2 regions of the Exiguobacterium sp. EF_C8 genome follow, and region 2 is predicted to be linked to the other one. Evidence: a T-box and tRNA genes for the amino acid it is inferred to sense, from the RefSeq annotation. Region 2 holds a T-box; the other holds one or more tRNA genes.
What was found. A T-box is a leader RNA that pairs with one kind of tRNA and senses whether it is charged. The one in region 2 lies ahead of leuS (leucine--tRNA ligase), so its partner is inferred to be a tRNA-Leu.
Positions count from the first base shown of each region.

Region 1 (16,750 bases), 610 kb from region 2:
TTGATATCGACCTTCGGATTTGTGATGTCGAAATCATCGATGATGACCGTTCCACCCGTAATCTCTTCCAGTCGATTCAAACAGCGTAAAAACGTACTTTTCCCAGATCCCGACGGACCAATGACACACACAACTTCTTTTTCGGCTATCGAGACGTTAATGTCTTTTAAGACTTCGTTCGAGCCGAATGATTTCTTTAGATTCTTCACTTCAATGATACTCATCGTAATGTAAACCTCCGTTCCAAGAACTTCGCCACTAATGACAAGAGATAAATGATGACGAAGTACATCAATCCGACGACAGACCAAACGATGAATGGCTCAAACGTCGTCGATTGCTGAACTTGACCTTGTTGCGTCAAATCAGCGATGCCGATGATCGATAACAACGATGTATCTTTTAAACTGATGATCGATTGATTCGTAATCGTTGGTAACATCCGTCGGAATGCTTGCGGTAAAATGATTTGAACCATCGTTTGACGTCCTGTCATCCCGAGTGAACGTGCGGCTTCTGTTTGTCCCTTATCAATCGACTGGATACCTGCTCGAATAATTTCCGCGAAATAAGCACCAGCATTGATCGCGACCGTCAGTATCCCTGCATACATCCGGTCCATCGATAACCACTCAAGCGAGTTGAGTCCAAAGTAGATGAAGAAAAGCTGAACGATGAACGGTGTACCACGAATGACATCGATATAGATGATCGCGATTGCGTTCAAAATCTTTAACGGTGACAACCGCATCAATGCGACGACTAAGCCAATCAGAAAGCCGACGATGACCGCAATGATGAAAATATACAATGTGACTTGAAGCCCTTCCAAGAAAAATGGAAATGCGGTTTTGACCACTTCCATTGGCTATCCCACTCCCTTATCGCCTTGCGACTTATTTCAGATACGTGTCAACGATTTTATCGTATTCACCGTTTTCTTTCAGATTCGCAAGTCCTTTGTTGATTTTCTTCAGCAGATCCTTATTCTCACCTTTTAAGACAGCGATCCCGTAGTTATCACCGTTGAGACGATCACCGACAAGTTTCAATCCAAGGTTTTGTTGTTTGTTTGCATATGAGATGACCGGATAATCTTCAATCAAGGCAGCTGCGTTACCGTTCTTTACTTCTTGGAACATCGCTGGACTGTCATTGAACTGTGTAACAGTGAAGCCAAGTTTATCCGCGTTGTCCGTTGCATATTTTGCACCCGTCGTTCCCTTTTTGACGGCTACTTTTTTCCCTTTAAGATCGTTAACGGATTTAATACCATTCTCATCTTTTTTGACGACTAAAATAAGACCAGCTTTGAAATATGGGTCTGAGAATGTGACGACTTTTTTCCGTTCTGGTGTAATACTCATACCGGCAATGGCAACGTCCAATTGGTTTGCTTGAAGTGCTGGAATGATACCGCTGAAATCCATTGCTTCAAATTTAATCTTGAAGTTTTGATCCTTAGCGATTGCTTTCATAAGATCGATGTCGATTCCTTTGTACGTGTCCCCGTCTTTGTACTCAAATGGTGGATACGTGACGTCGATACCAACTTTATACGTCTTTCCTTCTGAAGACCCTTCATCCTTCGAACCGATACTACATGCACCAAGTACGAGAATACAGCTCATCAAGAGCGCTAGCAAAATACTTCCTTTTTTCATGTTTGTTTCCCCTCTCCTATGTGTTAAAGATTGTCGACTCCACCTAGTACTTTCCCTGAAGAGTACCCTCTTTAAAACGTATTTTACCAGAAAAGTTCTAAAAAGATAAACATTTCTGAATTTTTATTCGATGCAACCGTTTTCTATTCATTATCAAAAAAGGAGGCAACCCCTTGATGGGATTGCCTCCTTCAATCATTTATGCCGCCGAGAGGACTTGAACCTCCACGGTGTTGCCACCACTAGATTCTGAGTCTAGCGCGTCTACCAGTTCCGCCACGACGACGTTGATTTATGATATTAATATAGCGGGTAACGAACTGAGTTGTCAATCATTTCGCAAGATGTTCCGGACGAACTTCTCAACGACGTCATCATACAATGCCGGATCCTCGAAATATGCCATAGCGTGTGCGGCATTCGGAATGACGACCAGTTCCTTTTCCGTTGGACAGGCTTCGTACAGCTCATACACCATATCTGTCGGTACGAACGTATCCGCACCACCATGGATGAAGAGAATCGGAACCTGTGCCTTTTTGACCTGTTTCAGCGCTGATGCTTCACGGAACGTATAACCTGCCTTTAGCTTCGTCAATACGCTGGTCATCCCTAAAAACGGGAAGTGTGGTAGTCGATACATCCGCTTCATCTGATACGCAAGAACAGCATTGACGGACGTATAGGCACAATCAGAAATGATTCCTTTGATTTGTGGTGGAAGTTGTTCGCCACTCGTCATCAATACGGTCGCCCCTCCCATCGACACACCATGTAAGAACAGTTTCGCATCCTGTCCAATCCGTTCAATCAGATAGTTCGACCAACTGAGACAATCTTCACGATCATGCCATCCGAATCCGATATAATGACCGTCACTCATTCCGTGTCCTCGATTATCGGGCATCATGACATGGAAACCGGCCTGATGGTACAGATAGGCGAATCCGGCTAAATCCGTTCCGACGCCTCCGTATCCATGCACGAGAATGACAATCCGGTCTGACGGAACAGGAGACGGGAGGAAATGTCCGCGTAACGTTAAACCATCTTTTGCTTCAATCTCGATCCGCTCGAGCGGCTGCTCCTTGATCCATGTCTGTCCAGGTTGCATTAACCGGACCATTTCATCACTCAAATCCCGATTATTCGATAAGAACGGCTTCGGATTCGTGGCGATTGCCATCTCATAAAAATAATAACTCGCTGCTACTAATCCGGATCCGATGACTCCGATTCCAATTTTTGTTCTGCGACGCATCTGCCCCACTCCTTCTTTCCGTTATAGCTCGATCTTCAGTTGAGCAGCATGGTCATCCTCTTCATCCTGCAAGACTTGTTGACGTAATCGTTGTTCCTGTTGCTGACGCCGGTAGGCAAACTCTTGGACAAGCTCTGTACCCGTGAATCCATCTTCTACGAGTTCACTCAATAAATCCGTTTCTGTCTCGACAACTTCCCCCGGACGACGCATGACTAGAACATCTCCGACTTGTGCAATCAGCAATTCATCTTCTAGACGAAGTGCATCGTAAAACGGTTCCGGTAACGTCATTCGACGTGTTTCCGGGTTAATATGGACGCGTTTGTAAACGCCTAATGCTTGAAACTTACGACGTGCCATTGCGTGCTCTCCTTTTTAGTTGAACGTAAGATCGATTCGTGAATCTTTTCCTTGAATACGAACCGTACCCGTCGCTCCATTGATTAACGTTAACTGTGGTGGCTGATGACCGATGTCAAGATCATATAAGACTGGTAAGCCCGTTTCATCGGCTAGATAGTGATACACGTCTAGCCATGTCAGATCTTCTGTAATCCTTGCAGACGTACGGCCAAATAAAAAGCCAGCCGCATGGTCGAACCACCCAGCATACGCCATTTGTCGAAGCGTCCGATGCACCTCGGCAGAACTCGCTTCAGACACCTCGAAGTACCAGAGAATCGGTTCTCCGTTGATCTCTTCATGTTGGAAGCGCTTCACATCTCCGTACGGTGTCCCAATCAGATGGCGAATCGTCTCCAGACAACCCCCAAGTAACCGTCCGGTCACTTCTGTTCGCTCATCAAGTGCTTTCCATTCTGTCGCTTCCGTCAGCTGAAATAACGAACCTGCTGGACGTTCTTCGTCTGTCCACGCGGTTTGATAACGATCGGAAGCCCACTGTGTGACGGTTTCTCCAGATGGCGTCGCGAGAACCCGTCGCCAGGCACTTGTCGTCTCGTCCCATTCTTTACTCCGAAGCTCAACGAAGTTCGGACCATGTGCTGTCGCAATTCCCGTCTGAAGCGTCAAACTGAGCAATAACGTACTGATATCGGAATAGCCAAGCAACCATTTTGTTTGGTAAGCAGTTGGTGTCAACTCGGGTAAAAGATCAATGGCGCGTTCCCCACCAAATGGCGGGATAACAGCATCAATCGTCTCATCCGTCATCATGTGATTGAATTCTTCGGCGCGTTGTTTGACCGGTGCACTCTCAGCAAGTTGATGCGACCAAATCGTTTCACCTAAACGGACGTTCATTTGCCGTGCTTGTACCTGTTCAAGTGCTCGTTCGACCCATTCCTGTTGCTGTTCACGTAATCCGGAGGAGGGCGCCGTCACTCCGATCGTGTGACCTGTCCAACCTAAAAATGGATATTTCATGGTGACCCCCTATAATGTCATAGTGTGAAAAAATCTTCTCGTCAAAATATGAGTTCATTATACCGTTCTTATGCCGCATTACCAACTTTTATCCTGTTAGAACGCTGTAATACGAACAAAAACACGATTCTGTACAAGCGACCTGAATGAACAAGTCGCCTAGACAAAATCGCGTTTATATCCTTCATTAACTTGATGCTGATAGTTCAGCGTATTCCTCTTGCGTGAACGCACGGGAGCGTGTCAAAAAACGTTTCCCTTCGACACCCTCAAGAGAGAACATTCCGCCTCGACCATCCACGACATCAATGATGAGTTGGGTATGTTTCCAGTACTCATATTGATCTTCATGAATATAAAACGGGCAACCACCGATCTCTCCTAGTTTTTTATCCTGATCTCCCAGGAATAAATCGCCCTGCGCAAAACACATCGGGGAACTGCCATCGCAACAACCACCAGATTGATGAAACATCAACGGACCGTGTTTTTCTCTCAACTGGTCGATCAACTCAAGACAAGCTGCTGTCGCCTGAACACGTTCCACCATTTGCATCCACGTCCTTTCCGACTTAGAAGAAACCGAGTTTATTCGGGTTATAGCTAACGAGTAGGTTTTTCGTCCGTTGGTAATGGTTGAGCATCATCTTATGGTTCTCGCGTCCGATCCCTGACATTTTGTAACCACCAAACGCCGCGTGAGCTGGATATTGGTGATAACAGTTCGTCCAGACGCGCCCTGCTTCGATCGCACGACCAAACCGATAAGCACGGTTCATGTCACGTGTCCAGACGCCGGCACCAAGACCATATAACGTATCATTCGCAATTTCGAGTGCTTCTTCTTCCGTCTTGAATGTCGTGACCGATAGAACCGGTCCGAAAATTTCTTCCTGGAAGATGCGCATCTTATTGTGTCCTTTAAAGATCGTTGGTTGAATGTAATATCCTTCTGCGAGATCTCCTTCGAGCATGTTGCGCTCTCCACCGATTAGACACTCTGCGCCTTCCGACTTACCGATTTCAAGATACGAAAGGATTTTCTCCATCTGTTCGTTCGAAGCTTGAGCACCCATCATGACGTCGGCATCAAGAGGATTTCCGATTTTGATGGCTTTGACGCGCTCTAAAACACGTTCCATGAACGGTTCGTAAATCGATTCTTGAATCAAGGCACGCGACGGACACGTACAGACTTCCCCTTGGTTCAACGCAAACATCAATAATCCTTCGATTGCTTTATCAAAGAATGCATCGTCTGCCTGCATGATATCTTCAAAGAAAATGTTCGGTGATTTCCCACCGAGTTCGAGTGTGACCGGGATCAAGTTCTGCGAAGCATACTGCATGATCAAACGTCCTGTCGTCGTCTCACCCGTAAAGGCGATTTTGGCGATTCGTTTGCTCGACGCGAGCGGTTTCCCTGCCTCAAGACCGAATCCATTGACGATGTTGAGCACACCTGGTGGAAGTAAATCTTCGATGATCTCAACGAGTACCATGATGCTCGCTGGTGTTTGTTCTGCTGGTTTTAAGACAACACAGTTTCCTGCTGCGAGAGCTGGTGCTAATTTCCAGACAGCCATCAGGAGCGGGAAGTTCCACGGAATGATTTGACCGACGACGCCAAGTGGCTCATGGAAGTGATACGCAACCGTATCTTGATCGAGTTCGCCGACCGAACCTTCTTGTGCACGAATGACCCCAGCGAAATAACGGAAGTGGTCGATCGCGAGCGGTAAATCGGCGTTAAGTGTCTCACGAACGGCTTTTCCGTTCTCAAGTGTTTCCGCATAAGCGAGCATCTCGAGATTTTCTTCCATTCGATTGGCGATCTTATTTAAAATATTCGAACGTTCGGTTACAGATGTTTTTCCCCATGCTTCTTTTGCCGCATGTGCTGCGTCAAGAGCGAGTTCGATATCTTCCTTTGTAGAACGAGCGACTTGGCACAACACCTTACCAGTAACAGGTGTCACATTATCAAAATATTCTCCCCCGACTGGTGCCGTCCATTTTCCATTAATGTAGTTTTCATACCGTTCCTTGTACTGTACTTTTGACCCTTGCTTGTTCGGAATGTCATAAATCATGCGTTATATCCTCCCTCAACTAAAATGGTCAAGCAGTGAGACGGATGCTTGTATGCGCTTACATTTTAATATAGGCTAAAAACAGTCCTCTCAATACCATCGTACCAAAATTATATGAAAAGTCAAAAAATTCTGGTAAATACCCGTGATATTTTTCGAAAAAAAACATCTCCATTTTCGGGAGATGTTTTGCTGGTCAAGACCGTGTCGGATCGATTCCATCTTCTTGATCAGACGGTGTATCAGAACTACCAAAGTCACTCACTTTCGAGAATCCGTCCGTATCACCGTCGATGTCTTTCCCGCGAGCTGTGACAGATGGATCTAGTACATCTTCTTCGCTTGGTCGCGAATTCGGATCGTTCTCGTTTTGTTCTGCTTCTTCTTTTGCATGCTCAATGCATAATAGGGTTTCTGGAATGATATCAAGACGTTCGATTTCAATCTCTTTTCCACAGACTTCGCAAATGCCATACGTTTCGTCCTCGATTGCTTTTAAGGCGCGATCCACATCTGATAGCATATCCTCTTGCATATCCGTGATTGCTTGATCACGTTCCCGCAAGAACAATTCATCGCCGGAATCGGCAGGATGATTATCGTAACTCGACAATTCACCTTCATCGTAATCGGTATCGCGTTGTTCGATGTTTGATGTCGTCTTTTCTTTTTCCTTCAATAACCGTTGCTTAAATTCTTCCGTCTGTTGTTTAGATAACATGATTGTTCGACTCCCCTTCGTTAGAACCTCTGTTAAGAATGTAGCCTATTCGAAGAAGAGTTAAACCATCACGAACACTTATAAGACCGAATTGATCCATGAAGATCACAGATAACCGTCATGCATTCATTCCCATCGTTAAAACAAATCTGATGTGATCGTCCATTCTTCGATGTCGTGATGTCATCAATCCACAGTTGCGAAGCATCTGCTGAAGACAGCATCGCGATTTTGTCGCGAATCATGAATAAATCAAACGGTAACAGATTCAAGGATTGAATCGTCAAACCATGTTTACGGAAGAGTGGATCAAGCTGATATTGCGAGAGACTGTACAAACACTTCTCGGCTCCACCAATCAACAACTGAATCGAATGGGAGGGTTCATGACTATCGATTCGCTCCTTATGCAGGATAATTCGTCCTCGAACACCAGACTCATTGAAAATTCGTTGCGTATCCTCTTGTGAAAGGCGTGGTCCACCTTCCTTAACCTTTAAGACGATGTGAGCGAATTCCGCGAAATCCGGTTTTCCGATTTCAAGCGCTGGGATATGACGAACTTCTTCACGTTCAATGATTTCAATCAAGTCACGCTCGACTTGGATGCTGACCGTATCTGTTGAAAAGACACGGACGTCGATCACGAATTGATCAAGTACCGCATTTACTTCGATCGTATACGTTAAATCTAGGTTTTTTTCTTGCTCAACCAACAATCGATTCAAGATAAGTTGATGCAATAAATGGACTGGTGTACGTGAAGAAAACTGACTCGAATAAATCAAATGCTTCGGTCCGGTTCCTTTTGTTGCTTTTGGTCGTGCTCCGTTTAATCTATATACATTCACTTTATAATTTAACATATAATCACCTTCTCTTACCTGAAAAATCGGAATAGAGATGTTCCGTTCATATAGCGTACAATGTATTTTAATCGCTAAATATTCGTTTTCGAATATTCCAAATTTAATATACAAATTGTAATCAAATTGTGATAGTAAGATTTTTAGAAACTGCTTTTTTCGTTGATACCAAGACATATTTAAATCGCAAACTAAAAACACCCTCCACAGATATGAAAGGTGTTCGGCTTACAGAGTTATTCATTCTTAAGCAATCGAATTGACTTGTTGTTGCATCGCTTCATAATGCTCAACGATCCGAGATCCAAGTGGATCCGTTGCTGACAGTTGTAGATATGCGTTCAGCGCATCTTCGATTCCATGTTTCGTAATATATGCATTTAATTCTGAAGATTCTGAATCATTTGGATCGAAATAGGTTAGGGCTGCTGCGATCCCACGTGCTAATCCATCTGCTTCGATCCCACGCTCCATCAATTCCTTCGCTGGTTTGACAAGTCGGTCACTTGGACTCAATTTACGAATCGGTGAACGGGCGACACGAATGATTTCATCATGAATTCGCGGGTTTTCAAAGCGTTTCATATTCTTTTGGATGTACGCACTATGATCGACCGGATTAAAGCCGTACTTTTCAAGTAACAACCACCCTGTTTCGTAAAGTGCCGTCTGGACACCCCGACGGATGCGTGGATCCGTTAAACTTTCAGCGATCGTCTCTTTATGAAATAGTGCTCCGAGGTATGAAGCAATTGCATGTCCCGTGTTGACAGTGAACAGCTTCCGCTCGATGAACGGTTCGATATTCTCGACATAGGTGACGCCGTCGATCCGTGGATAGGCTTCCGGTAGTCCAGTCGTTTCGATCACCCATTCGAAGAATTCTTCCACTTCGACGTACAACGGATCTTCGTGATGCTGAAGTGGAACGATCCGATCAACTGCTGCATTCGGGAAATACCAATTCTCCGCTACCGGTTGATATTTCGCCACCTCTGTTTGTAAGTGTTTTGAACCACCAATCATGTTTTCACACGCAATGACGTAGACAGGTGTCTGTTGATCCCGTTGACGTAACCCTTCCGCGATCAAAGGAGCTACTTTCGACAACAAGCTCGGTCCGACAGCTGTCGTGATTACATCTGCTTCACGAATCGCTGCAATGACCTGATCTGGTTCAGATAAACTGTTGAGTGCCGTCACGCCGTCGACCCGTTCACGCCCTCCTCTTTCAGAGGCATAACCCACCTCATAGGTATGTCGTGCTTTTAATGCATCGACGACCGTCGTATTGACATCTACGAAACAGACTTCGTAACCCGTCTTGACAAGTTGTAAGCCGATGAAACCACGTCCGATGTTACCGGCACCAAAATGGATGGCTTTCATGGTTACACCTCCGCTGTCAATAAGGCGATGATTTCTTCTTTTGATGTCGCTGCCACGATGCGCTCGACGTTCTCCTCATCGGAGCAAATGACTGCGATATTTGAGAGCAACTCGAGGTGTTCATCACCGACGCCAGCGATGCCGATGACGAGTCGTGCTTGTTCCGTTCCGAACGCTACGCCTTGCGGTACTTGTAGAATCGATAGCCCCGTTTTCTTGACTTGTGATTTAGCCGACTCTGTTCCGTGTGGAATCGCGACATGGTTGCCAATATAGACCGTTGATAAGGCATGACGTTCCTGCATTGAATCGATATACCCCGCTTCGACATATCCGTGATCGACGAGGAGTTGACCGGCAGCCGTAATGGCTGCCGTCTCGTCTGCGAATTGTTGATCAAGTAATACAAGTTCCGGTGAAAGGTTCATTGTCGTTGTCATGTTTATTCCTCCTTGAGTGTCTCTATCTTTATCTTTAAGAAATCTTATTTCTTGCTGTTTCGATCTCGTGGACGAGTTGATCATAATATCCGGCATTTAAGAAATTATCGACTGATCGGTGTTCTGCCGTTGGTACCTGTTCCTTCGCCCGCTCCGTCAAATCACGATGCGTGATGATCAGTTCGGCGTTTTGCGGCAATTGACTGATCGACGTATTCGTCACTTTGATGGGTAAGCCCGCTTTATTGATCTTATTGCGAAGGACGGATGCTCCCATCGCACTCGATCCCATACCAGCGTCACAAGCGAAGATGATATGTTCGACTTCCGCAAGTGGTTTGGCATCAGCTGAAACGAGTGTCGAGGCAATCGATTGTTTTCCTTTCATCGCACTGACGTTCGCGCTCGCCTCTTCAAGCGACGTTTCTTTTGCCTTGCTAGTTTTTAGCAGGACAGTCGAGACAACAAATGTCACAGATGCTGAAACAAGTACACCTGCAATCAATCCGACGTAAGAACCGCGTGATGCCATTGCGAGGACCGCGATGATACTACCTGGTGAAGCGGGTGCGACTAATCCGACATCAAACAGGACGAAAGTGAGGATACCACTCATGCCACCTGCAATCATCGCAAGCAACAAGACTGGCTTCATCAAGACGTATGGGAAATAGATTTCGTGAATTCCACCGATGAATTGGATAAATGCTGCACCGGGTGCTGTCTTCTTCGCTGCACCAGAACCGAAGAACGAGTAAGCAAGTAACAATCCAAGACCTGGACCTGGGTTGGCTTCGAGTAAGAACAGAACTGATTTACCCGCCTCGTTTACTTGGTCGAGACCAAGCGGGCTTAAAATACCGTGGTTGATCGCATTATTTAAGAACAAGATTTTTGCCGGTTCGATGAACAAACTCGCTAATGGTAGCAAATGTGCGCTGACGATCGCACCAACTGCTGCGGCCATGATGTCGTCAAGACCTGTCATGAGTGGTCCGAATACTTTGAATCCACCGAGCATCAACAAACCACCGATGATTCCGACTGAGAAGTTATTGACGAGCATCTCGAGACCTGGTTTGACTTTTCCTTCAATCAACTGATCGAACTTTTTGATGACGTATCCACCAAGTGGTCCCATGATCATGGCACCGAGGAACATCGGAATCTCTGTTCCGACGATAACCCCCATCGTCGCAAGCGTCCCGACAACGCCTCCCCTGACGTCATGCATTAATTTCCCGCCCGTGTATCCAATCAGCAACGGTAAGAGATAGGTGATTGTCGGACCGACAAGTTCACCGAGTTCCTTATTCGGTGCCCATCCAGTCGGGATGAAGAGTGCCGTGATGATCCCCCAAGCGATGAATGCACCGATGTTCGGCATGACCATACCGCTTAAAAAGCTACCGAACCGTTGAACTTGTACACGGATACCCCGTGCTCCATTTTGAGCTGTCGCCATTGCGTTAGCCTCCATTTCGTGTATGAGTTGATAAGATGATTGCTTTGCTATGCCCTTATTGTAAGATCATTGCAAGCGCTTACTCAATCTTTCCTAGTTCAGTCTTTGTCCAAGAAGTTGGACAGACTGGAAAGAAGCCTGCCTGATCCAAGAAAAAATCCCTGCCACTTCAAGGATCAAGTGACAGGGGTTTTTCAAGTATTGCCTAGGAATTGATCAATTACCGTTCGAAACGTTCGATTTAAAAGCAGACGAATTGCATGTTCCTCTCCGAACTCAAATTGATCCATTTGTTCGGGACTTTCAATGATTGCGGCACTAATCGAACTGAGTAATTCAAGCAGTTCGTTCGAGGTCTCTTCCGGTGCGACAAGGACAAGAAGCCTTTCGACGGATTGCAACTGTTGATCCATCCCGAGTAAGTCGATTGGTTCAGGCAATTCAAAAATGAGAAATCCTCCTCTTTGAATTGTCGCATCACGTCCGTGGAATAAAGCAAGCCGTGTTCCTGGAATACCAAGACCCGACATCTCATGACGACGCAACAATTGCGCCGAGAGTGAAACAGCTGATTTTGCTAATCCTTGATCGACCATTCTTGTGCTGATCTCAAATAATAACGATTCAATCCCATCGTCCACACGCTCCAACCGTTCCATTTGAAATCCGTTCGACACTTGAATCGACGATGCAACGAGCCGATGCAATTGCTCGAGATCGAGCCATTCTGTTTTCGTCTGCCGTGGTTCTGGTTGGAAGGATTTTGGTAAGGCAAGAATCAATTTTCGGATCCGTTCGACCTCATCCTGAGGGAGCAACGGGTTGACAAGAAGATGTGGTGGGCGGATGTCAGGCAACGGCACGGTCGATAAAACGAAGTCATACGATTCAATCGGTAACCGTTCAATGCCAAACAGCGACGAGTTATCGATATGTTCAAGTTCAGTAAATTCTTGCCGTAACCGATTCATCAATAACTTTGAAGAGCCGAGTCCAGCAGAGCAGACGACTAAAACGCGATATGGTAGTTTAGGTGTCGGTTTGCTGAGAACAGCCCCGAAATGCATGACCCAAAATGCTAAATCCACGTCTTCAAATGTCGCATCTGTGAAGATCGACAGCGCTGCTTGTTTGACCGCATCGAACAGACGTGGATACTCCCGTTCAATTTGTTTGATGACATAGGACGGATTGACGCTATTTTGACGCGTATAGGATTGAATATGCGAAACGAGCCCCCGCTCCAAAGCATAATCTTTCGTAAAGTTCGTTCCATATAATAAAGAGACGTGTTCAATCAATCGTTTCACACGGAGGCGTGTGACGAGTTCTTCCGTATCTCCTGCGTCCGATTGAAAAAACGCGCGCAACTCTTCTGATAACCATTGACGTTCGGCAATCGACAATGTGTCAGGTAATCGCTCTTCGACGCGTTCCACCCATTTGAGAATTTCGACTGGGTACGCTTTTAACTCGTAACGCATCGGAAACTGATCTTTGCGCAACGCTTGTAAAGCTAAGCTGAGTGTGGCACGCATGATTTGTCGGTCATTGAGACGTCCTTCTTTCGTCAACGGTGCAATGACTGCATACGCTTGATTGATCATCTCAAGCCATGATGTTCGGTTCATTTGTAACAGATGGGGTAACTGATCGACATCTCCTTGCAACAACCGATAGAAAGCAAGAACATCCCATTGTGTAAAGATCAATGAGATCAATAAGCGTCGTTTGTTGATCTCTTCGCCGATGACTTCGGCACCAATGCCTTTTTTGCGCTTGATTTCAAGGTCATATTGCATAAACCACTCATCAATCCGCTCTAAATCCTGGCTGATCGTACTCGGTGCCACGTACATCGCATGGGCGATCGCCTGTAATTTGACCATCCCGTCTTCTTGCAGTAGCCGATACGCTAACTCGACTTGGCGATCCTCAGCAGTCGGTAATTGTTTGTGTGACAACAATAATTGGTCCCGTAGTACGTGTTTGGCTTCATCCGTTCCCTCAATCAACAGACCTCTGCCGCGGACATATGTCAAACGTAACTCATGGTCTTCTAAAGACTGGGCAAGACGATCCCGTTCACGCTGAATCGTTCGTTCCGATGTCTCGAGCGTTTCCGCGATTTCTTGTATTTGAACAGGTTCCTCACGTGATAAGAGGAAAAATAAGATATCGTGTTCCCGTGGTGTGAATTCAGTCATGTAGCCTCACTCTTTTCCGCCAAGATTCGAGGATGACGTCATATGCAGTCGGATCCAGAATCCGATCGACTGGATGAACAGAGCGATACGCTTTCCAGACGTGTCGATGGATAAGTTGTGCTTCTCCGACGATAAAAGATGCGTGATCAGGAAGATCTACGATTCGACATGTCTTGACGTCTGTCGTAATCCCACACTCAAGTAAGCGTTTTCTAAAAATCGTAGCCCCTATGACACTACTTGCCATTCCACTCTCGCATACGAAATAGATGATTTCTGGATTCATCCGTCATTCCTCCCCTTCATTTTATAAGAATATCAGAAATAGTTTCGGGGTTTTACCTTGAAACAAAATCAATAGTTATTTTTGAACTGACAGATTTCCTTGCCAAACACAAAAAAGCCTGGATTTCTGAAGATGCCAGAAAATCCAGACTGCGTGATTTAACCAGTTTGTTGCATTGTTCTTAAATATTGACCGACGGCTTCCGCCACTTCACGACCTTCTCGAATTGCCCAGACAATGAGCGATTGACCGCGTCGTGCGTCACCTGCGGCAAATACACCTGAACGATTCGTCTCATAACGAGTCGTCTTGATTTTTCCGCGTTCCGATGCAACCGCTAAATGCTCGAGTATACACTCTTCCACACCGCTGAATCCGATAGCGATCCAGACTTGATCGACCGGGAAGTAACGATCGCTCCCTTCGATTTCCTCAAAGATCACCGCACCCGATTCATTTTTTGTTTTTGTCGTCTGAATCGTCCAGACACCGGTGACTTGACCCGATTCACTTGTCGTGAATCGCTTGATGGCGATCAAGTATTCACGGGGATCTCGACCGAATTGTTGGAATGCTTCCGCATATCCATAATCGATCGAATAAAGCAAAGGTGTATCCGGCCACATGTTTCCTGTTGCACGTGTCGTACCTGGTTGTTCATGCTTGCCGAATTGGACGACGGAGCGGCAGCGTTGACGGAGCGCCGTCGCTACACAGTCTGCCCCTGTATCGCCGCCACCAATGACAAGAATATCCTTATCTCTCGCATCGTGATCAGGAGACAACGGTTCTTTCGAGAGCACGTGGCGTGTCACTCCAGTCAGATAATCCATCGCATAACCGACTCCTTGCGTTGGTGCTTCTGTCAATTTTCGTGGTTCCGTCGCACCGACACACAAGATTACAGCATCATACTCTGCTTCAAGTGTCTCGAGCGTGATATCTGCGCCGATCGTAACATTCGTCCGAAAGTGGATTCCTTCTGCTTCAAGCAAATCAACACGACGCTGTACGACCTCTTTATCGAGTTTCATCGCTGGTATACCGTATGTCAAAAGCCCGCCGACGCGGTCCTCTCGTTCAAAGACGGTGACCTGGTGCCCTGCTTGATTCAGCTGATCAGCAGCTGCAAGACCGGCAGGACCAGATCCGACGATGGCAATAGAATGCGACGAACGTATCATTGGAATTCGAGGCACGACCCATCCTTTTTCAAACCCGATATCAATGATCGATCGTTCAATATCCTTGATTGCAACTGCAGGTTCATGAATTGATAACGTACACGATCCTTCGCACGGCGCTGGGCAGACGCGACCCGTGAATTCAGGAAAATTGTTCGTCTCAAGCAGTCGATCGAGGGCCTCTTGAAAACGTCCTTCTTCTACAAGTAAATTCCATTCTGGAATTAAGTTATAGACTGGACAACCGATCTTCACTTGATCAAATACTTCCCCTACATGGCAAAACGGGGTGCCACAATCCATACATCGACTTGCTTGTTGACTCGCTTCCGCTTCCGTCAAAGCCGTCTTGTATTCACTAAAATCCCCCACCCGTTCGCTTGGGTGTCGTTCCGCTCCGCTTGAACGAGCAACTGTCATGAATTGATCGCGTCGTTTCATCGTACTCCTCCTGTTCTTCGACCAAGATGTGTCTCGAATGCGAGTAACATCGCTTCTTCAGTGTTATGTCCTTGTTTTGCGAAATCAGCCATCAATGTCGTCACTTTCTCGTACGTCGATGGAATGACGCGGATGAACGAATGGATGACATGATCCCAGTTCGCTAGAATCGCATCGCCCTGCTCACTTCCGGTCCGTTCGACGTGCCGCTCGATGAACGTCTTCAGTCGCGTGATCTCTTCGGCATGCGTGACGGGTCCAGTCGAGACGAGTTCGCGGTTGACACGTTGTAAAAATTGTTCGGGATTACGCGGTAAGACATAAGCGACACCGCCTGACATACCGGCTGCAAAGTTTTTTCCGATATCGCCAAGGACAACGACAGATCCACCGGTCATATACTCGAGTCCATGGTTGCCGATTCCTTCGACGACGGCAACGGCTCCACTGTTTCGAACCGCAAATCGCTCACCTGCCTGACCGTTCACATAGAGTTCTCCACTCGTCGCCCCGTAAAGTGCGACGTTACCGATGATCGACTGATCGGACGAGACGAACGAAATCGAACGTGGAGGATGAACGGCAATGATACCGCCGGACAACCCTTTCCCTACATAATCATTCGCTTCTCCCGTGACATCAAGCGTCATCCCACGTGGGAGATACGCACCTAAACTTTGCCCGGCAGATCCCTGCAGTTCAAGTTTCAATCGATCCGTCGGAAGACCAAGTGCCCCAAATCGTCTGGTCAGCATTGCACCGGTCTGCGTGCCAATCGCACGGTCTGTATTTTGAATCGTTAAACGTAGTGTCTGTGGCTGACTGAAATCTGCCGACTCTAAATACGGTGCGACTTCACGGGCGTCAAAGGAACGCTCAACGTGATGCTGTTGTTGTTCAGCCGGACCGTGTGACACATGAACGAGGAGACGAGAGAAATCAAGACTTTTCGCCTTCCAATGCGTTCGTTGTCGTTCCGATGGTTCGAGTAAATCCATACGCCCTACGAGATCTTGCAACCGTCTCACACCGAGCTTTGCTAAATGTTCTCGTACTTCCTCAGCGATAAATGTCATGAAATGGACGACGTCATCGGCAGATCCGGTAAATTTCTTGCGGAGCTCTGGATCCTGTGTCGCGACACCAACAGGACACGTATCGAGATGACAAGCACGCATCATGATACAGCCGACAGCGATAAGTGGTGCTGTCGCAAACCCATATTCATTCGCTCCGAGCATTGCTGCGAGGATGACATCACGACCGGTCAATAGCTTTCCGTCCGTCTCGAGAACGACACGCTCGCGTAACCCGTTTAATGTCAACGTTTGATGTGTTTCAGCA
Region 1 is NZ_CM143264.1:1,817,901-1,834,650, forward strand. It holds gene ACY2IG_RS09790 (amino acid ABC transporter ATP-binding protein) at 1-224, opposite strand, end outside; gene ACY2IG_RS09795 (amino acid ABC transporter permease) at 221-865, opposite strand; gene ACY2IG_RS09800 (transporter substrate-binding domain-containing protein) at 897-1,664, opposite strand; tRNA gene ACY2IG_RS09805 (tRNA-Leu) at 1,867-1,950, opposite strand; gene ACY2IG_RS09810 (alpha/beta hydrolase) at 1,993-2,925, opposite strand; gene ACY2IG_RS09815 (hypothetical protein) at 2,947-3,288, opposite strand; gene ACY2IG_RS09820 (S66 family peptidase) at 3,304-4,314, opposite strand; gene ACY2IG_RS09825 (DUF779 domain-containing protein) at 4,502-4,864, opposite strand; gene adh (aldehyde dehydrogenase) at 4,887-6,407, opposite strand; gene ACY2IG_RS09835 (TraR/DksA C4-type zinc finger protein) at 6,604-7,128, opposite strand; gene ACY2IG_RS09840 (hypothetical protein) at 7,197-7,994, opposite strand; gene ACY2IG_RS09845 (mannitol-1-phosphate 5-dehydrogenase) at 8,241-9,383, opposite strand; gene ACY2IG_RS09850 (PTS sugar transporter subunit IIA) at 9,386-9,823, opposite strand; gene ACY2IG_RS09855 (PTS mannitol transporter subunit IICB) at 9,858-11,288, opposite strand; gene ACY2IG_RS09860 (BglG family transcription antiterminator) at 11,483-13,495, opposite strand; gene ACY2IG_RS09865 (PTS sugar transporter subunit IIB) at 13,488-13,781, opposite strand; gene ACY2IG_RS09870 (glutamate synthase subunit beta) at 13,940-15,406, opposite strand; gene gltB (glutamate synthase large subunit) at 15,403-16,750, opposite strand, start outside.
Region 1: it encodes a tRNA-Leu, which carries the amino acid that the T-box ahead of leuS (leucine--tRNA ligase) is inferred to sense. The anticodon was not compared.

Region 2 (16,750 bases):
TCATCGACTTGGTGGGCAACTTCAGGACCACCTGGGAAGACTGGTCCAAATGCGACCCCTGCCGTCAACGAACGTGCATATGTACCACCACCGATAGCAATCAGATCAGCTGGTTGGTTCGTATGACGTTCATACACGGCACTCAGTGTCTGAATCAATTCATGATCCGGATCGACATGGTGTGGTGTCATATGTGTTCGAGTCTGTAACTCGAAGCCATATCCCGCTGCCGCTTCCTTGAGGATTTGCAAGCGTTCCGTGAAGTCTGCTGAATAAGGATAACGGATGTTGATCGACGCTGTTCCTTGCTCTTCTGCATACCGGAATACACCACCGTTGATCGTTAAGTCACCTGTCTCGTCTGAAGCAGCGACACCAATCGCTACACCGCGAGAATCACGGAACATGTGCGTGACAAGCTGAATATAACGACGACCGTTATAATCCAAGTGAAGCGTATTGAGGAAACGTGCTAAATGTAAGGCAGCATTTTTACCGTTATCCGGCTCCATGGCATGGGCTGCGACACCGTTCACATCAAGAACGAGACCTTCCGTTTCTTGCTTGACCGTCCCAGACAAGCCTTGTTCTTCAAGATACGTATGGAAATCCGTTTCAAGCGTCCCCAATTCGACGACACGAAGAAGTGCTTGGGCATGACCCGGAACCATGTTCGGACGTTCGCCGCCTTCAAAACGAACGAGATGGTAGCCTGTATCAGATGCTTGCGCTGGTTTCCCTTGCATCAATAACCCATCATACAGTCCTTTTTCCGCATTGATGATCGGGAAGTCGGCATCTGGTGCAAAACCGAGAGTCGGCATCTCTTCATGTTTGAAGTAATGATTCACACAACGCCATTCACTCTCTTCATCTCCTCCAGCAATCAAACGAATACGTTTTGAGAGCGGTAATCCGAGTTCTTTGACGATCTTCAAGGCATAATAAGCTGCCATCGTCGGTCCTTTATCATCGATTGCACCGCGCGCATACAGCTTCCCATCGACAAGCGTTGGGTTAAACGGACCGTATGTCCAGTGATCGCCACCAGCTGGTACGACGTCTAAGTGACAAAGAATACCGAGTAACTCTTCCCCTTGACCATATTCCAAATGTCCGGCGTATCCATCAACATTTTTTGTCTTGAATCCGTCTCGTTCCCCTGTCGCGAGCATCCAATCAAGGGCTCGTTTGACTTCTTGGCCAAACGGCGCGCCTTCTTCGATTGTTGATTCATCAAGTATACTCGGAATCCGCAGTAGTTCTTTTAAATCCTCTAATAAGTCCTTGCGACGCGCGAGTACTTCTTCTTTCCAATTCACCATCTGATTTCGCTCCTTCATTCTGGGTTGAATTCGTTTCCTTATACACCTTTCTAGTATAGCGAATATTCGTTCAGATACGAACATCCAAATTCTGTTTTCTTTTTTATTTGTTGAAATAACGAACATTCAAAGACATTAAAACTCCAATTATCGACTTTACAATCTGTTTGAATATGTTTTTTATGCAAACGTTCGGTTAAATCACTTGCAATTTAACATCAAAACGTTATACTAAAGGCGAAACAACTGGATATTGCATTGTCTTTTGTCACCCGAAGCTTTAGAACACTATTCTATCCATTGGGGGAGTGGTTATACCAATGAAAGATTCTACAGACCGTATGTTGACCCGGATTAAATCGATTTATCTCTACATCCAAGAGAACGGAGCTACTACGACAGCAGAGTTGGTTGAAGAGTTTGGCATCACTTCAAGGACCGTTCAGCGGGATTTGAACGTGCTCGAATACAACAATCTCATTGTGAGCCCTCGACGCGGTACATGGACGTCGAGCAAGAAACAAAAGCAAGCGGGTTGATCCACTGTTTCACTATGTATATCTTTCGATGACGCGATTCTTCGCGTCTTTTTTTGTTATCTTTTTTAAAACGTGGGGTATAGCTATTGGGAGAAGGAGTTGAGAAGAATGAATATTTTAATCATTGGAGCAAACGGAACGACCGGACGCAAGATGGTCGAATTGATCGCTAAACAAGGTGATCATCAAGCAATCGCGGTCGTACGAGAAGAAAATCAAATCAACGATTTGATTGCACTCGGTGCATCTGAAGTCAGACTTGGGGATTTGACGAAGGATGTCAGTGGTGTCATCAGTAATGCGGACGTCGTCATCTTTGCAGCGGGTGCTGGTGGCGCATCAGACGAATTGACGCGCGCCGTCGATCAAGAAGGCGCAATTAAAGTCATCGATGCAGCAAAAGCCAACGGTATCGATCGTTTCCTGATGCTCAGTTCAGTAGGTACCGAAGAACCAAAAGGTGAATTGAGAGTATATCTCGAATCTAAAGCAACAGCAGACGCACACCTCCAGGAAAGCGGACTCAATTATACGATCGTACGTCCTGGTCCACTCAGCTATGACGACCCGGCAGGCACTGTCGAAACGAAAGAGCATTTCGATTCATACGAAGATCGTAAGGTGTCGCGTGATGATATCGCAGCATTATTCGTTCACTTGATCGATCATCCGACACAATCTCGTGTATTCGAAGTACTCAGTGGTCCTTATCCAATCGCAGAAGCATTGCGTAATCAATAATCGAAACCCATAACAAAAGGCGATGGAATGTACGCTCATTCCACCGCCTTTTCGTTTTGCTTATTCAGGTTGCCACTCAAACAAAGACAGTTCCGCTGGCGTCAGTTCACGATAATCTCCGAGCGCAAGTGCCGGATCGAGTTCCAAGCGGCCAATCGAGCGCCGTTTCAAGAACGTGACCTCTTTCCCGAGCGCAAGCATCATCCGTTTGACTTGATGGAACTTCCCTTCCGTGATCGTCAATTCAAGCGTCGAGTCCGTTTCTGTCGTCGATAAGATGACAAGTTTTCCCGGCTTTGCTCGGTAGCCGTCTTCTAACGTGACGCCTGCCGCAACCGCTTCGATGTCTTCTTGCGTCAAGACACCTGTCACTTCTGCGTAATACGTTTTTTCGACGTGTTTCTTTGGAGACATTAAAGCGTGATTAAACGACCCATCATTCGTCAACAGCAATAGACCCTCTGTATCTTTATCGAGTCGTCCGACCGGGAACGGTTTGAAATACGTCACGTCTTCAAACAACAGATCAATGACGGTCTCATCTCGTTTATCTTCTGTTGCACTAATGACACCCGGTGGTTTATTCATCATCAAGTAGATGTATTTTTGATACGTAACCGGTTCCCCATACATCAGAACCTGTTGCGTCTCGACATCGACATGTTGTTTCGGATCACGCACGATCTCTCCATCGACTTGAATCGCCCCTGCCTTCAGCAGCAGCTTCACTTCTTTTCGGGAGCCTGCTCCCATGTTGGATAACAATTTATCTAGACGCATGACCTCGTCCTCGTTTCAATGAAATTTTACGTCCTAATACGACTTCTGCTAAGCCACTCCAAATCGAGAGTCCTGCAAAAATCACGATTCCGACTGCTGCACCTACGATCAGAATCAATAGAGACGCCCATGTCGTCTCTGGCAAGATGGATACCATTCCCCACTTGACGAGCGCGACACCCGCTCCCATCAAGGCGCTGATGATCAAGATCAACGACGTCCGGCGTAAGACCGTACTGAATGGGAACTTCACCGTTTGTGTGATCCGGAAGAACATCAAACCGGTCGCAACGAGATAGCCGATGATCGTCGCATATCCAGCACCTGTTCCATCACCCGTCAAATGAATCAACGGTGCATTCAAGAGATACTTCGCAAGTAATCCAGCAAGTGTTGCGATGATCGTAAAGTACTGACGGTTAATCCCTTGAAGGACCGCTGCCGTGACTGAATAAAGGGCAAGGAACAAGGCACTTGGTGCATAACTCAACAGATAGACCCATGCTGCCTGATCTTTCGGGAACAGGACGTGGAACGTTTCTTCACTGAGGAGAATCATACCGACGACAGCTGGAATCGTAATAAAGAATACGAGTTGATAGATCTGTGAAATTTGAGCCCGTACCTTTCGCATATCCCCCTGCGTAAATGAGGCTGTCAATAGTGGCGTCGCAGACAAAGATAAGCCCGTTGCGACAGAGACCGGAATCAAGACGATCTTATGACTATCCGCAATCAGATAGGCCGTCGCATTTCCAGCAGCTTCGAGTGTATAACCGATACTTTGTAACGCGGCATTCATCGTGTTCTGATCGATGACTTGATAAAGCGGCGTCGAAACTCCAACCATGACGATTGGAATCGCATATGCTAACAACTCTTTATACAAATCCGTTAACGGGCGATCCGGCGAACGGACGGTTTGTGTAGCGCGTAGTTCCTGTAAACCACTGGCACGCTTGCGGAAGTAATAAATCAGCACGGCTATACTTCCAATTGCGCCAATAAAGGCGCTAAATGTTGCAATCGTCGCTGCCCATGCAACCCCAGAATCAAATAAATAGATGGCGATGCTGACTCCTGCAAGCAAGAAGATGATCCGAACGATTTGTTCTAGGATTTGCGAAATCGCAGTTGGACCCATCGATTGATATCCTTGGAAATATCCACGCGTCATACTCATCGGTGGAATCAAGAGTAACGCAAAACTAACCCCTCGAATCGTCATCGTGACGGCATCGACGTATGAGGCTGAATCGACGTCACCGCCCGGAATGGCCCGGTGCGCTAAATACGGTGCAAGGAAGAATAAGGCAAGAAAAGAAACAACCCCGGTCAAGGACATGATCTTTAGACCAGATCGATACAATCGTTCACTCGTATCATATTCTCCTAACGCATTGTATTTGGCGACGAATTTTGAGACGGCAACAGGAATCCCCGCTGTCGCGACACCAATCATGATCGTGTAATAGTTATAGGCATACGTATAAAACATGATACCTGTCGCACCGACCATGAACTGAAACGGAAAGAGATAAATCAAACCCAGTGCGCGGGAAATCAGTGACGCACCGGACAGGAGCATCGTTCCACGAACGAATCCTGCATTGCCGGAAGAAGTAGACTGCTTATTACTGACTGTGGACATGGTAACATCCCTCACGCTTTCTAATTTTTAAATCGACACTCTAATCGTGACTGTCTCATTATACAAGTTCTCTCGTACACAATTGCAAATCATTATACCGCTGTCTATCTTGAATTGAAAGAGACGGTTTGTTTACAGTCGCAACTTCTGCTAAAGTGAAACAAGCAGAATTCTATGAATGAGGTGACCTTATGTACGATGTAATCGTAATCGGAGGCGGACCAAGCGGTTTGATGGCGACGCTCGCCTCTTTACAAGCCGGAGCCCGGACGCTCCTGCTCGATAAAGGAAATAAATTAGGACGAAAGCTCGCAATCTCTGGCGGCGGACGGTGTAACGTCACGAACCGAAAGCCACTCGATGAGCTCGTCCAGTCGATTCCAGGAAACGGACGTTTCCTTTATAGCGCCTTTTCTCAATTTAATAATGAATCGATCATCGATTTGTTCGAAGGATTTGGTGTCGCACTCAAAGAAGAGGATAACGGTCGGATGTTCCCGGTCTCGGATAAGGCGGCAGACGTCGTTCGTGTATTGATCGATCAAATCCGTGCACATGGCGCCGAGATTCAAACAGACGCGCAAGTCGCTACGCTCGACTTCCATCCAGATGGTTCTTTTGCAGCTGTCATCTTAGAAAACGGCATGCGTCTTGAAGCAAAAAGTTGTATCGTAGCGGTCGGCGGACAATCTGTTCCGCACACGGGTTCGACGGGTGACGGCTATCCGTGGGCTGAAAAAGCTGGTCATACGATCACGGAACTTTTCCCAACGGAAGTCCCGATTTTGTTAGGTGATACGTTCATTCATAAAAAAACATTACAAGGACTGTCGTTGCGTGACGTTGCCTTAACGGTTCACGGTAAAAAGGACAAAGCAATCAAGACACATACGGGTGATCTACTGTTCACACACTTCGGTTTAAGTGGTCCGATCGCTTTACGGTGTAGCCAATATACGATCAAAGAGCGCAAACGATCGAAAGAGACGATCGTTCATCTATCGATCGATCTCTTCCCGGATGAGTCGCTTGGTGCATTAACAGAACGCTTCCAGGCAGCACTTGCGGCAAATCCGAAGAAATCGGTTCGGAATGCCCTTCGTGGTTTTGTACCAGAACGATTGCTTGAACTCCTGTTCGCTCGAATCGGCTTTGGCGATGAAGTTTGTACACAAGTAAAGAAACAGGACTGGACGGACTTCCTGCAACAATTGAAACGATTCCCACTCAAAGCAACAGGAACGCTCGATTTCGATAAGGCCTTCGTCACTGGTGGCGGTGTCTCGATTAAAGAGATTGATCCCAAAACGATGATGTCGAAAAAGGCGGAGCGATTATTCTTCGCTGGCGAAATTCTTGATATCCATGGCTATACAGGTGGATACAATATCACAGCTGCGTTCGTGACGGGTCATTGTGCCGGTAGTCACGCTGCAGAGATGGCACGTGACACTGTCTCTTAATACAAAAAAGACCCGATTTGTCTCTGTTAATCAGAGAAATCGGGTCTTTTTTCTACATCAGTCAATCGGTGTGAACGATCGACTTGAGAATTTATCCGTGACGACTAAGGCGAACAATTCATTATCTTGTACAAAGATTCCTTTTGATCCATACACTTTCGGACTCGCTGTCTCCCCCGTAATCGTTTTCTCTTTCTGATCAATCGAATAAAGATAAAGTGCTTCTGAGTCTAACGTATAGATCCGACCTTGCCGTTCTGCAAGACCAATCGGACGGAATCTGGATTCAAATGCTTTTTTCGCATCACTTCGCATTCCGCTCGCCGCTTCGATTTTCTCTCGTTTGATGATCGACAAGTACGGTGGTTTTTGCTTTTTCTTTAAGGCACGCTTCTTCTTTTCCGAAGCATCTGGATCAATCTTGATTTTGTCCTCTTTCATTGCAAAGTAAGTCAATTCAACACGACCAATCGAGCGAATTTGATTGATTGTATAGAATTCTTTTTTCTTCGCATCATATCCAAGACCATGGAAACTGTCTCGAATCGTCGTCCCTTGTACTTTTTCGCGTTTTTCTTCACTCCAGACGCCATCTTTTCGTTTAATCGTGACTAGAATTTGATTCGACGTCAATAAAGCGACTGTCTCTCCATCAACGAGTGTCATCCCGTCAAGACCAGACAATAAGAGTTTCCCTTCTTCCAACTGAAACGTCGCATTGATACGTTCTCCAGTTCCACTGATTTCAAAGAAACGGTAGTCCTCTGTTACGACGAGGTACGAACCTATGGAATCATCATATAACATCTGTTGAACATTTTTAATTAACGGTTCTTCTGGATTCGGAATGGCTGAAGGCGTTTTCGGTGGCACCTGTTTGACAGCTGCCTGATGCTTCGATTGCGTCTCGATTTTCGCGAACGTTTCCTGAATACGTGACAACGTCTCTGGCTTCGAGAAGACGAGCAGTATACAAAGAATCAACCCCGAAACGACAGCAAAAATCGTTGTATAGACTATATAAGATCGTTTCATTGATGATAATCGCCTTTCTTTCTCGGTTTCTGATTCAGTGTAGCAGAAGGACGTTCAAAAAAAAAGCGGACTTGCGACGGAAATGAAGAAACCCCTTCCATTCGCATCAAGTGAATGAAAGGGGTTATGGCTTAGTTCGCCACGATATTGATCAATTTTTTCGGTACGACGATGACTTTCCGAACCGTCTTGTCGCCAATCCATTCTTGTGTCTTTTCATCAGCAAAGGCAAGTGCTTCGATTTCTTCTTTTGTCGCATCGATGTTGATTTCGATTTTCGAGCGAACTTTACCGTTCACTTGAATGACGAATTCCATCGTATCGCTGACAAGTTTTGATTCATCGAATGTTGGCCATGCCGCATACGTCAATGTCTCTTCAAAGCCAAGTTGTTCCCACAGTTCTTCACCAAGGTGCGGTGCGACTGGTGTTAACAATTGAATGAATCCACGAAGGAAGTGACGCGGGAGAACCGGCTGTTTATTCGCTTCGTTGACGAAGACCATGAGTTGCGAAATCCCGGTGTTGAACTGAATGTTCGCGAAGTCTTCCGTGACCTTCTTGACGGTCTGGTGGTATGTCCGTTCGAAGTCAGCATCGACTTCCGTGACGTCTTGAATGTCTGCTGTCCGTTCGAACAAGCGCCAAACGCGATCGAGGAAACGACGCGCTCCGTCAAGACCGTTCTCAGACCAGGCAACCGATGCATCGAGTGGTCCCATGAACATTTCGTATAAACGTAACGTATCAGCACCATGCGACTTGACGATTTCATCTGGGTTGATGACGTTACCGCGAGATTTTGACATTTTCTCGTTGTTCTCTCCAAGGATCATTCCTTGGTTGTATAACTTCTGGAATGGTTCTTTTGTTGGTACGACGCCTGCATCATACAAGACTTTATGCCAGAACCGTGCATACAACAAATGAAGAACAGCATGCTCTGCCCCACCGATATAAATATCGACTGGAAGCCAGTATTTTAATTTTTCTGGATCCGCAATCGCTTCTTCATTGTGTGGATCGATGAAACGAAGGTAGTACCAGCAGCTTCCGCCCCATTGTGGCATCGTATTCGTCTCGCGACGGCCTTTCATTCCTGTTTCAGGATCTGTGTAATCCAACCAGTCTTCAGCAAGCGCAAGTGGTGATTCGCCCGTACCAGACGGTTTGATTTCTGGAATGATTGGAAGTTCAAGCGGTAATTCCTCTTGATTGAGTGTTTTCATTGAACCATCTTCCATATGAACGACTGGAATCGGCTCGCCCCAATACCGTTGACGACTGAACAACCAGTCTCGGAGTCGATACGTGATTTTTTTACGACCGACTTGGTTCGTTTCGAGTTCAGCGATCATCGTCTCGATTGCTTCTTGTTTCCCAAGTCCATCAAGCATATGCGAGTTGACGTGTTCGCCCTCTCCTGTGTAGGCTGCTTCGTCGACATTTCCACCCGCGACGACTTCAACGATCGGTAAGTCGAATTGTTTCGCGAATTCGTGGTCGCGCTCATCGTGTCCTGGAACAGCCATGATCGCACCTGTTCCGTAAGAAGCAAGGACGTAATCAGCGATCCAGATTGGAAGACGATCGCCTGAGATCGGATTGACCGCAAAAGCACCCGTGAAGACACCCGTTTTTTCCTTCGCTAAATCCGTTCGCTCGAGATCTGACTTCGTTTGGACTTGCGAAATGTACGCATCGACGGCTTCCTTGTGATCCGCTGTCGTGATGTCAGCTACGAATGGATGCTCCGGTGCAAGTACTAGATACGTCGCACCGAAGATCGTGTCCGGACGTGTCGTAAAGACCGTGACTTGTTTTTTATGTCCATCAATCGTGAAATCAATCTCAGCACCCTCAGATTTCCCGATCCAGTTGCGTTGCATCTCTTTGACAGAATCCGGCCAATCGAGATCATCCAGATCTTCAAGAAGGCGATCCGCATATTCCGTGATTTTCAAGACCCATTGACGCATCGGAACACGCACAACCGGATGATTTCCGCGTTCGGATAATCCGTCGATGACCTCTTCATTCGCAAGGACAGTTCCAAGTGCCGGGCACCAGTTGACTGCGACTTCGTCTACGAAGGCAAGTCCTTTTTCATACAACTTCGTAAAGATCCACTGCGTCCATTTGTAGTATTTTGGATCCGTTGTGTTGATTTCACGATCCCAGTCATACGAGAATCCAAGTTCTTTAAGCTGACGCTTGAACGTCTCGATGTTTTTCGCTGTGAATTCGCGTGGATCGTTTCCTGTATCGAGCGCGTATTGTTCTGCTGGTAATCCGAACGCATCCCATCCCATTGGGTGAAGGACATTGTATCCTTGCATCCGCTTCATCCGTGCGAGGATATCCGTTGCTGTGTAACCTTCCGGATGACCAACATGGAGTCCAGCACCTGACGGATACGGGAACATATCAAGGGCATAGAACCCTTCTTTTTCTGGATCTTCTGTCGTGACGAAGGCGTTGTCTTGATCCCAACGCGCCTGCCATTTCGGTTCAATTTCGCGATGATTGTACGGCATGTCTTTTCCTCCTCTAATCTAAAAAAACCGGTCTTCCGCCCCTAAGAAAAGGGACGAAAGACCGGTTTGGCTTCCGCGGTACCACCCACGTTGTCTGTCTATGACAGACCGCTTGATTCACGGATAACGGTGTGAAAGACCGGATTCGCTACTACGACTTCACGAATCGTGCTCCCTGACGAGTTCACGGTTGTTACCGACTGGTTCGCACCTTCCACCAGCTCTCTTGACGGCACCTTTCCCCTACTACTTCAGTTCCATGCATTTGACTATCTTTTTCTAGTGTAATCTGTTTCTTCCTCAAGCGTCAACGCTTCCGTAAAATTTCCTCGATTTCTGCGTGTGATTGCGCGACATGATCCGCTTGCTCTAAGCGTTGCGTTGGCATCCGGTCATCAAGAAGCGCAATCACTTCCATGCCTGCTGCTTTCGCACCAATCATCCCGTTCGCAGCGTCTTCAATGACAAGACAGTTCTCGGGTGCGTGTCCAATCCGCTCTGCCGCAAGTCGAAAAATCGCGGGATCCGGTTTCGAACGGATGACTTCTTCTCCACTGACGTAGTGCGTGATCGGAAGCCCATAATGACGGATGACACGTTCGATTTTCTGAAGTGAACTCGAAGAAGCAATGCCGATATCGTAACCAAGAGTCGCCGCTTGTTCGATGACTTGTGTGACGCCTTTTTTTAATCCACACTCCTCCGGCTTTGCATGAATTTGAAACAAGCGATGTTCTTCCTCAAGCAACGCACTAGCTGTTTCTTTCAGCTGATGCTGGGCGACGAGTTCTTCCCACATTTCATCTCCTGTTTTTCCCATGAACGTCGCATACTGAACCGGATCAAGCGGAATCGATAACCTTTTGAACATCTGTTGATGCACTTCAAAGTAGCGAATCTCACTATCTAAGATAACCCCGTCCATATCAAAAATCAGACCGCGTTTTTTCACGATAACTCCCCCTTTATTGATCGATCCTGACTTCAGCATATCAAAAAAACGACTACACGATGTAGTCGTTTTCATACTCTCATTATCTATTTAACTAGTTGCCACCTGAATACCAGCTTGTCGATACGCCGGAAAATAATCGGAATCAGCATTTGATCCGTATCGTACGCAGAGCAAATCATATAGTGATGGCTGCAGGATGGATTTTCCTTGATGATACTCAAATAGTCGATATCCAGTGTAACGGCATTTACTCTCAAAAAGACTATCCCGTTCTTGATACCCGCCCCCAAGATGTTGTTCGACGAGTCCCCGTGCTTTTGCCTGAAGAATTGCTTCGTACTCAAGTCGCTGATTCGGGAACATCTTCGCTTCATCCCGCTTACAGCCGATCAAATGACCGTGGGCGTATTCTTTTCCAAGCAATACGAAGTATCCCCCAACCGCTTTTCCGTCGATTTCCGCCATCAGTAATAAGGGCTCACAAAGTGGGTTCGTCTCCATCAATTGCTCAAAATACGTCGCGGTAAAATAATAATGAGCCGAGGCATTCTTCCGGTCCATCGTTTCATGATACAACGCTAAAAAAACAGGTAGATCGTCCCGTGTTCCTGTTCTGACGGTTAAGGGTGAAGCAAGCGATTTACGAATCATGCTTCTCGTCTTCTTATGAAATGTCTGCATGATATCTTCAAGTGAAGGACGCAAATCAATACTCGTCGTATGACGGATGAAGGAAACTTTTGTCCAGTCCTGCATAAACCGTTCATTACCTGTTAATGGATTAAAGCGGATCATTTCCGAGACGATCGATTCTTGCTCCGCCCACCTCTCAAAGGATAAACGAGCCTGCTGGATCTCGGACGCAGTCAGTCGACCGATGATTTCCGGTCCGCCATAGCCGTACGGGGTAATGAGATCTGAATAAGGCGTATCAAAAATACGACGCTTCAAAAAAGGATAAAACAGTGTTCCTGCATGACCTTCATAAAGAAATAATACCGCTTGCTCAGACGGTCTAGCGTTGAGCGTGACGTATTGGTGACTATAGAAGATATCAAGAGGCTGTTTCTGTACGTGTGTCGTCCAAGTTGCGGCATCTGTGATGAATTGACACCTTTCCATCCGTGCACCTCCAGTCAAAAAGAAGCAACGTTCATATGACCTTTCTTTTCAAGTTCTTGATTAGAAAGTACCCGTTTCTTTGCCGAAATATTCCATATTATTAAATGTTTGTTTTATAATTTTCGAACGAATGATGTAACAAAAGACAGCTGATCTATTGTCCGCTGTCTCACAAGATAAAGCTCATGATGTGGTTTTAGGAATAGCACGAAGGAAAACAACTCCTGCTAACAGGATCAATCCAATTAAGGTCAAGAAAACTGCTGACATACCTGATAAATCGTAGATCAAACCTCCAACTGTCGGACTGATCATCCGCCCTGCTGAAGCAGCGATATTAACGTATCCTTGGAATTCTCCTTCTTTTCCGATTGGCGCAAGTCGCGCCGCCATTGCAGGAACCGCTGGCCAGATGAACATCTCACCGATTGTCAGAATGATCATCGCCACGAGGAACATCTTGAAGCCGCCTGCAAACGGAACAATCAGATAAGAGAGAAGGAAGATGCCTGTCCCGGTCATCAGTTGGCGTTTCAAATCATCTCCAAACCAACGAAGAATTGGTGTTAATAAAGGTTGTGCGAACACGATAAGCGCTCCATTGATTGTCCAAAGAATCGAGTACTCGGAAATCGTGACACCGAGCGATTTCGTATGGACAGCAAAGGTCCCTTGCCATTGCACATAAACGAACCAAAGTAAGGCATAACCGATCGAAACGAGCAACATCGTCCGTGCGGATCCGCGCGAAAGTGGTGTGCGTGTCGTTTCGATCTCGTCATGTGCCGCATGCATCCGCGCTGGCGCCTGAATCCAGGACAAACCGACAAACAAAATGATGGCAAAGACGATATAGAGAACGAGATTGGCGATGAAGATGTACTGAATCGAAAAAGCAGCAATTTGACCACTAACAGCTGTCCCGAGGGCTACACCGACGTTTTGCGCGACATAGATCGCATTAAAGGCGCGGCGTCCGCCTTCCGGCCAGATGACGCCCGTCATTGCGTAGATCGTTGGGAAAACCATCCCACCGACGAATCCAATCAATCCAAGCATCGCGACGTATCCAATATACGTCTGATGAAATAGCAACAAGCCGACGGAAGACAGGACAAGTCCGATGACACTGATGACAAGCGTCTTCTTTCCGCCGAGTCGGTCAAACGCTTTTCCGCCTAAGTAGTTCCCAACGATTGCTAAGGCTGAGTTGACGAATAACGCCATTCCGGCTTTTGTCATCGACTCCCCTAAATATTCATGAATATATAATGTATTGAACGGCCATAAAAAAGAGGATCCCGTCGTATTGATGGCCATCGCAAGGACGAGGATCCAGACCGCTTTTGGTAATTTTGGCATACCTTTGGTCCTCCTATTTCATTCTCAACCTTGCCACTTTACGCAATCCCTCCCCCGCCTGTCAAGCCACTTCACTTTTCGTCAATGACTCAAAAGATGGTATAATGCAGGAGGAATCATACATACGATGATCATGTATAAAGAGAAAAACAGCCCATAGGAACAGGAGTCTATGCCATGTCACTTGCCCGTGTACTACCTTATACGAAACAATTACTGGAGTCCGTCATCGAACCTGGTGACTGCGTCGTCGATATGACTGCCGGAAATGGACATGATACACAGTTCTTAGCAGAATGCGTCGGTCCAGAAGGTAGAGTCCTTGCGTTCGACGTCCAAGCTCAAGCCATCGAGGAATCGACACGACGTCTCGACGAAGCCGGAATGTTAGAACGCGTCGATCTTTATCACGAAAGTCACATCCATGTTGGTGCGCGTCTTTCGGACGAACGACGGCCTGTTCGTGCCGGCGTCTTCAATCTCGGATACTTGCCTGGAAGTGATAAATCGATCACGACGACAGGTGAAGAGACGCTTGAAGCACTCGACGCTCTCCTCCCGGTACTTGCACCTGGTGGTCTTGTCGTCCTTGTCGTCTATCACGGTCATCTTGAAGGAAAACGGGAACGCGATGCTGTCCTCGATTACGTCACAGCCCTTGATCAGCAAGGTTATGCCGTTCTTCAGTACCGCTTCTTGAATCAACAGAATCATCCACCGTTCATCATCGCGATCGAGAAAAAAGTGCGCTGACAGTAGAAATAAAGAAGTGATGGCTTCCGCTATGGAAACCATCACTTTTTTCATTCTTCGACTAATTTAAAAAACAACAATAATTTTTCCGCAAACCGTGTATTCAACCGTTCAAAGCTGAAATGCGGGAAACCGTGTAGACGTTGTAAGTAAATCTGATCGCCACCCATTTTCCGACATACTTCGAGTGTCAGTTTGACGTCTGCGAACTGATCGTCTGGTGCATAAAAACAAGCCAAGTTTACACGAGGCAGTTTTTTTCGTTCCTCGTCATGTACGACGATCTCTTCTTCGATTTCCCGGTACTGCGCATACGTCAGTTCACCGATGCGAACGGTATCTTCCGTACTTTGACCAAACGGCAACGTACCGAGTGGCGCATCGGGACGGAAACGATCAAACGCACTCGCGAAGACTTGTTTGACACCTCCGAGTTGTTTCGACGGATGCCAATCAAACAATGGTGAAACGAACGCAAGACTTGCGACTGGTAGTTCATATTCTTGCAACAGACGATTGACGACGAGTGCCCCCATGCTACAGGCGATGATATGAATCGGTAGCTTTCGTTTTCCTGCTTCGCGTAATGCTTCTTTTAACAGTTGACCGTGCTCTTCAAACGAAATGCGACGTGGTGCGTCGACGAGTAGCACTTCATACTCTCTTTCGAGTACTCGAATCAAAGCTTCACTCGGACGGGCACGCAGTTGTAACGGATAGACTAATACGATGATTCCTGTTGGTTGTTCAACCACAAACTCACCTCTTCACTTCATACTTCCTTTTCACGATACCTTATTTCAAACGCAAACGAAACCGTCCCGAGACGGATTTCACGAGGCAACATGGCGAAGACGAACGACTGATTCCGCTTGCCCAAATACTTCTTCCGTCATCTCACTAAGTTCTTCAAAACCAAATGAGGTCAGGAATTGACGCGCTTTATAGTTACGTGCTTCCACGTAGACTTCGAGTGGGACGGCTCCTTGTCGTTCGAGTTCACGAATCAGACGTCTTCCGATTCCGTTTTGCTGATATTCCGGCAAGACGTAAAGCCGAATGATCTCCCATGTTCCTTCGACATCAACAGCATGAATGAAACCGACGATTTCCTCGTCGATGATTCCGACATAAAAATACTCTCCCCGTGCTTCTTCCGCCGTCCGGATCGCACGAACGACTTCTTCTTGCGGATACGCCTCCTGCACGAAATGCGCTTTCGAACGTTCGGAATAGATTTCTTCATACGTATCCAACCAAGATGTGATAGCAATGTCATGAATACGTCCTGCATCAGCTGGAATAGCTTCGCGTATTTCCATAATCGGAACCCCCCTTTATACTCATACAAATCGACTCATGTACTTTTACCCTTTTCTAGAAAAAACATTCGTTTCCTGCAAAGTTCCGCGGAAACAAAAAAGCCCGAAAACCCACGTAGGATTTCCGGACTTTTTGATTATGCGAAACGTTTTGCTTGTTCTTCAAGAACTGCTGCTTTATCTGTTTGCTCCCATGGAAGCTCAACATCTGTACGACCGAAGTGACCGTATGCAGCTGTTTGACGATAGATCGGACGACGGAGATCAAGCATGTTGATGATTCCAGCCGGACGAAGATCGAAGTTTTCAGCAACCAATTCGACGAGTTGTGCTTCAGGAAGTTTTCCTGTGCCGAATGTATCAACTGCGATTGATACAGGGTGCGCGACACCGATTGCGTACGCAAGTTGAACTTCTGCTTTGTCTGCAAGACCTGCAGCAACGAGGTTCTTCGCGACGTAACGTGCTGCGTATGCAGCTGAACGGTCGACTTTTGTTGGATCTTTACCTGAGAATGCTCCACCGCCGTGGCGTGCGTATCCACCATACGTATCAACGATGATCTTGCGACCAGTCAATCCAGCATCTCCTTGTGGTCCGCCAATGACGAAACGACCAGTTGGGTTGATGAAGAATTTCGTTGCTGCGTCGATGTATTCAGCCGGGATGACCGGTGTGATGACGTGTTCTTTCAAATCAGCTTGGATTTGCTCAAGCGTAACTTCTTCCGCATGTTGTGTCGAGATGACGATCGTATCGACACGAACCGGCTCGTTGTTCTCGTTGTATTCGACCGTGACTTGTGTTTTTCCGTCCGGACGAAGGTAGTCGAGTTGACCGTTTTTACGCACTTCTGCCAAACGGCGTGCGAGACGGTGCGAAAGCGAAATTGGAAGTGGCATGAGTTCTGGTGTTTCTTTCGTTGCGTAACCGAACATAAGACCTTGGTCTCCTGCACCGATTGCATCGATTTCTGCATCAGACATGCTACCTTCACGTGCTTCAAGCGCTTGGTCGACACCAAGAGCGATATCTGCTGATTGCTCATCGATCGATGTCAATACAGCACATGTATCCGCATCGAAACCGTATTTCGCGCGTGTGTAGCCGATTTCACGAATCGTTTCACGAACGACTTTTGGAATGTCGACGTAAGTGGATGTCG
Region 2 is NZ_CM143264.1:2,424,622-2,441,371, forward strand. It holds gene pepV (dipeptidase PepV) at 1-1,325, opposite strand, end outside; gene ACY2IG_RS12905 (DeoR family transcriptional regulator) at 1,646-1,864, shown strand; gene ACY2IG_RS12910 (SDR family oxidoreductase) at 1,973-2,605, shown strand; gene ACY2IG_RS12915 (pseudouridine synthase) at 2,666-3,385, opposite strand; gene ACY2IG_RS12920 (putative polysaccharide biosynthesis protein) at 3,372-5,036, opposite strand; gene ACY2IG_RS12925 (BaiN/RdsA family NAD(P)/FAD-dependent oxidoreductase) at 5,228-6,499, shown strand; gene ACY2IG_RS12930 (hypothetical protein) at 6,557-7,534, opposite strand; gene leuS (leucine--tRNA ligase) at 7,666-10,071, opposite strand; T-box leader at 10,118-10,340, opposite strand; gene ACY2IG_RS12940 (HAD family hydrolase) at 10,379-11,023, opposite strand; gene ACY2IG_RS12945 (peptidoglycan bridge formation glycyltransferase FemA/FemB family protein) at 11,114-12,148, opposite strand; gene ACY2IG_RS12950 (MDR family MFS transporter) at 12,332-13,510, opposite strand; gene mnmM (tRNA 5-(aminomethyl)-2-thiouridylate-methyltransferase MnmM) at 13,688-14,263, shown strand; gene ACY2IG_RS12960 (serine aminopeptidase domain-containing protein) at 14,314-15,018, opposite strand; gene ACY2IG_RS12965 (GNAT family N-acetyltransferase) at 15,097-15,585, opposite strand; gene metK (methionine adenosyltransferase) at 15,723-16,750, opposite strand, start outside.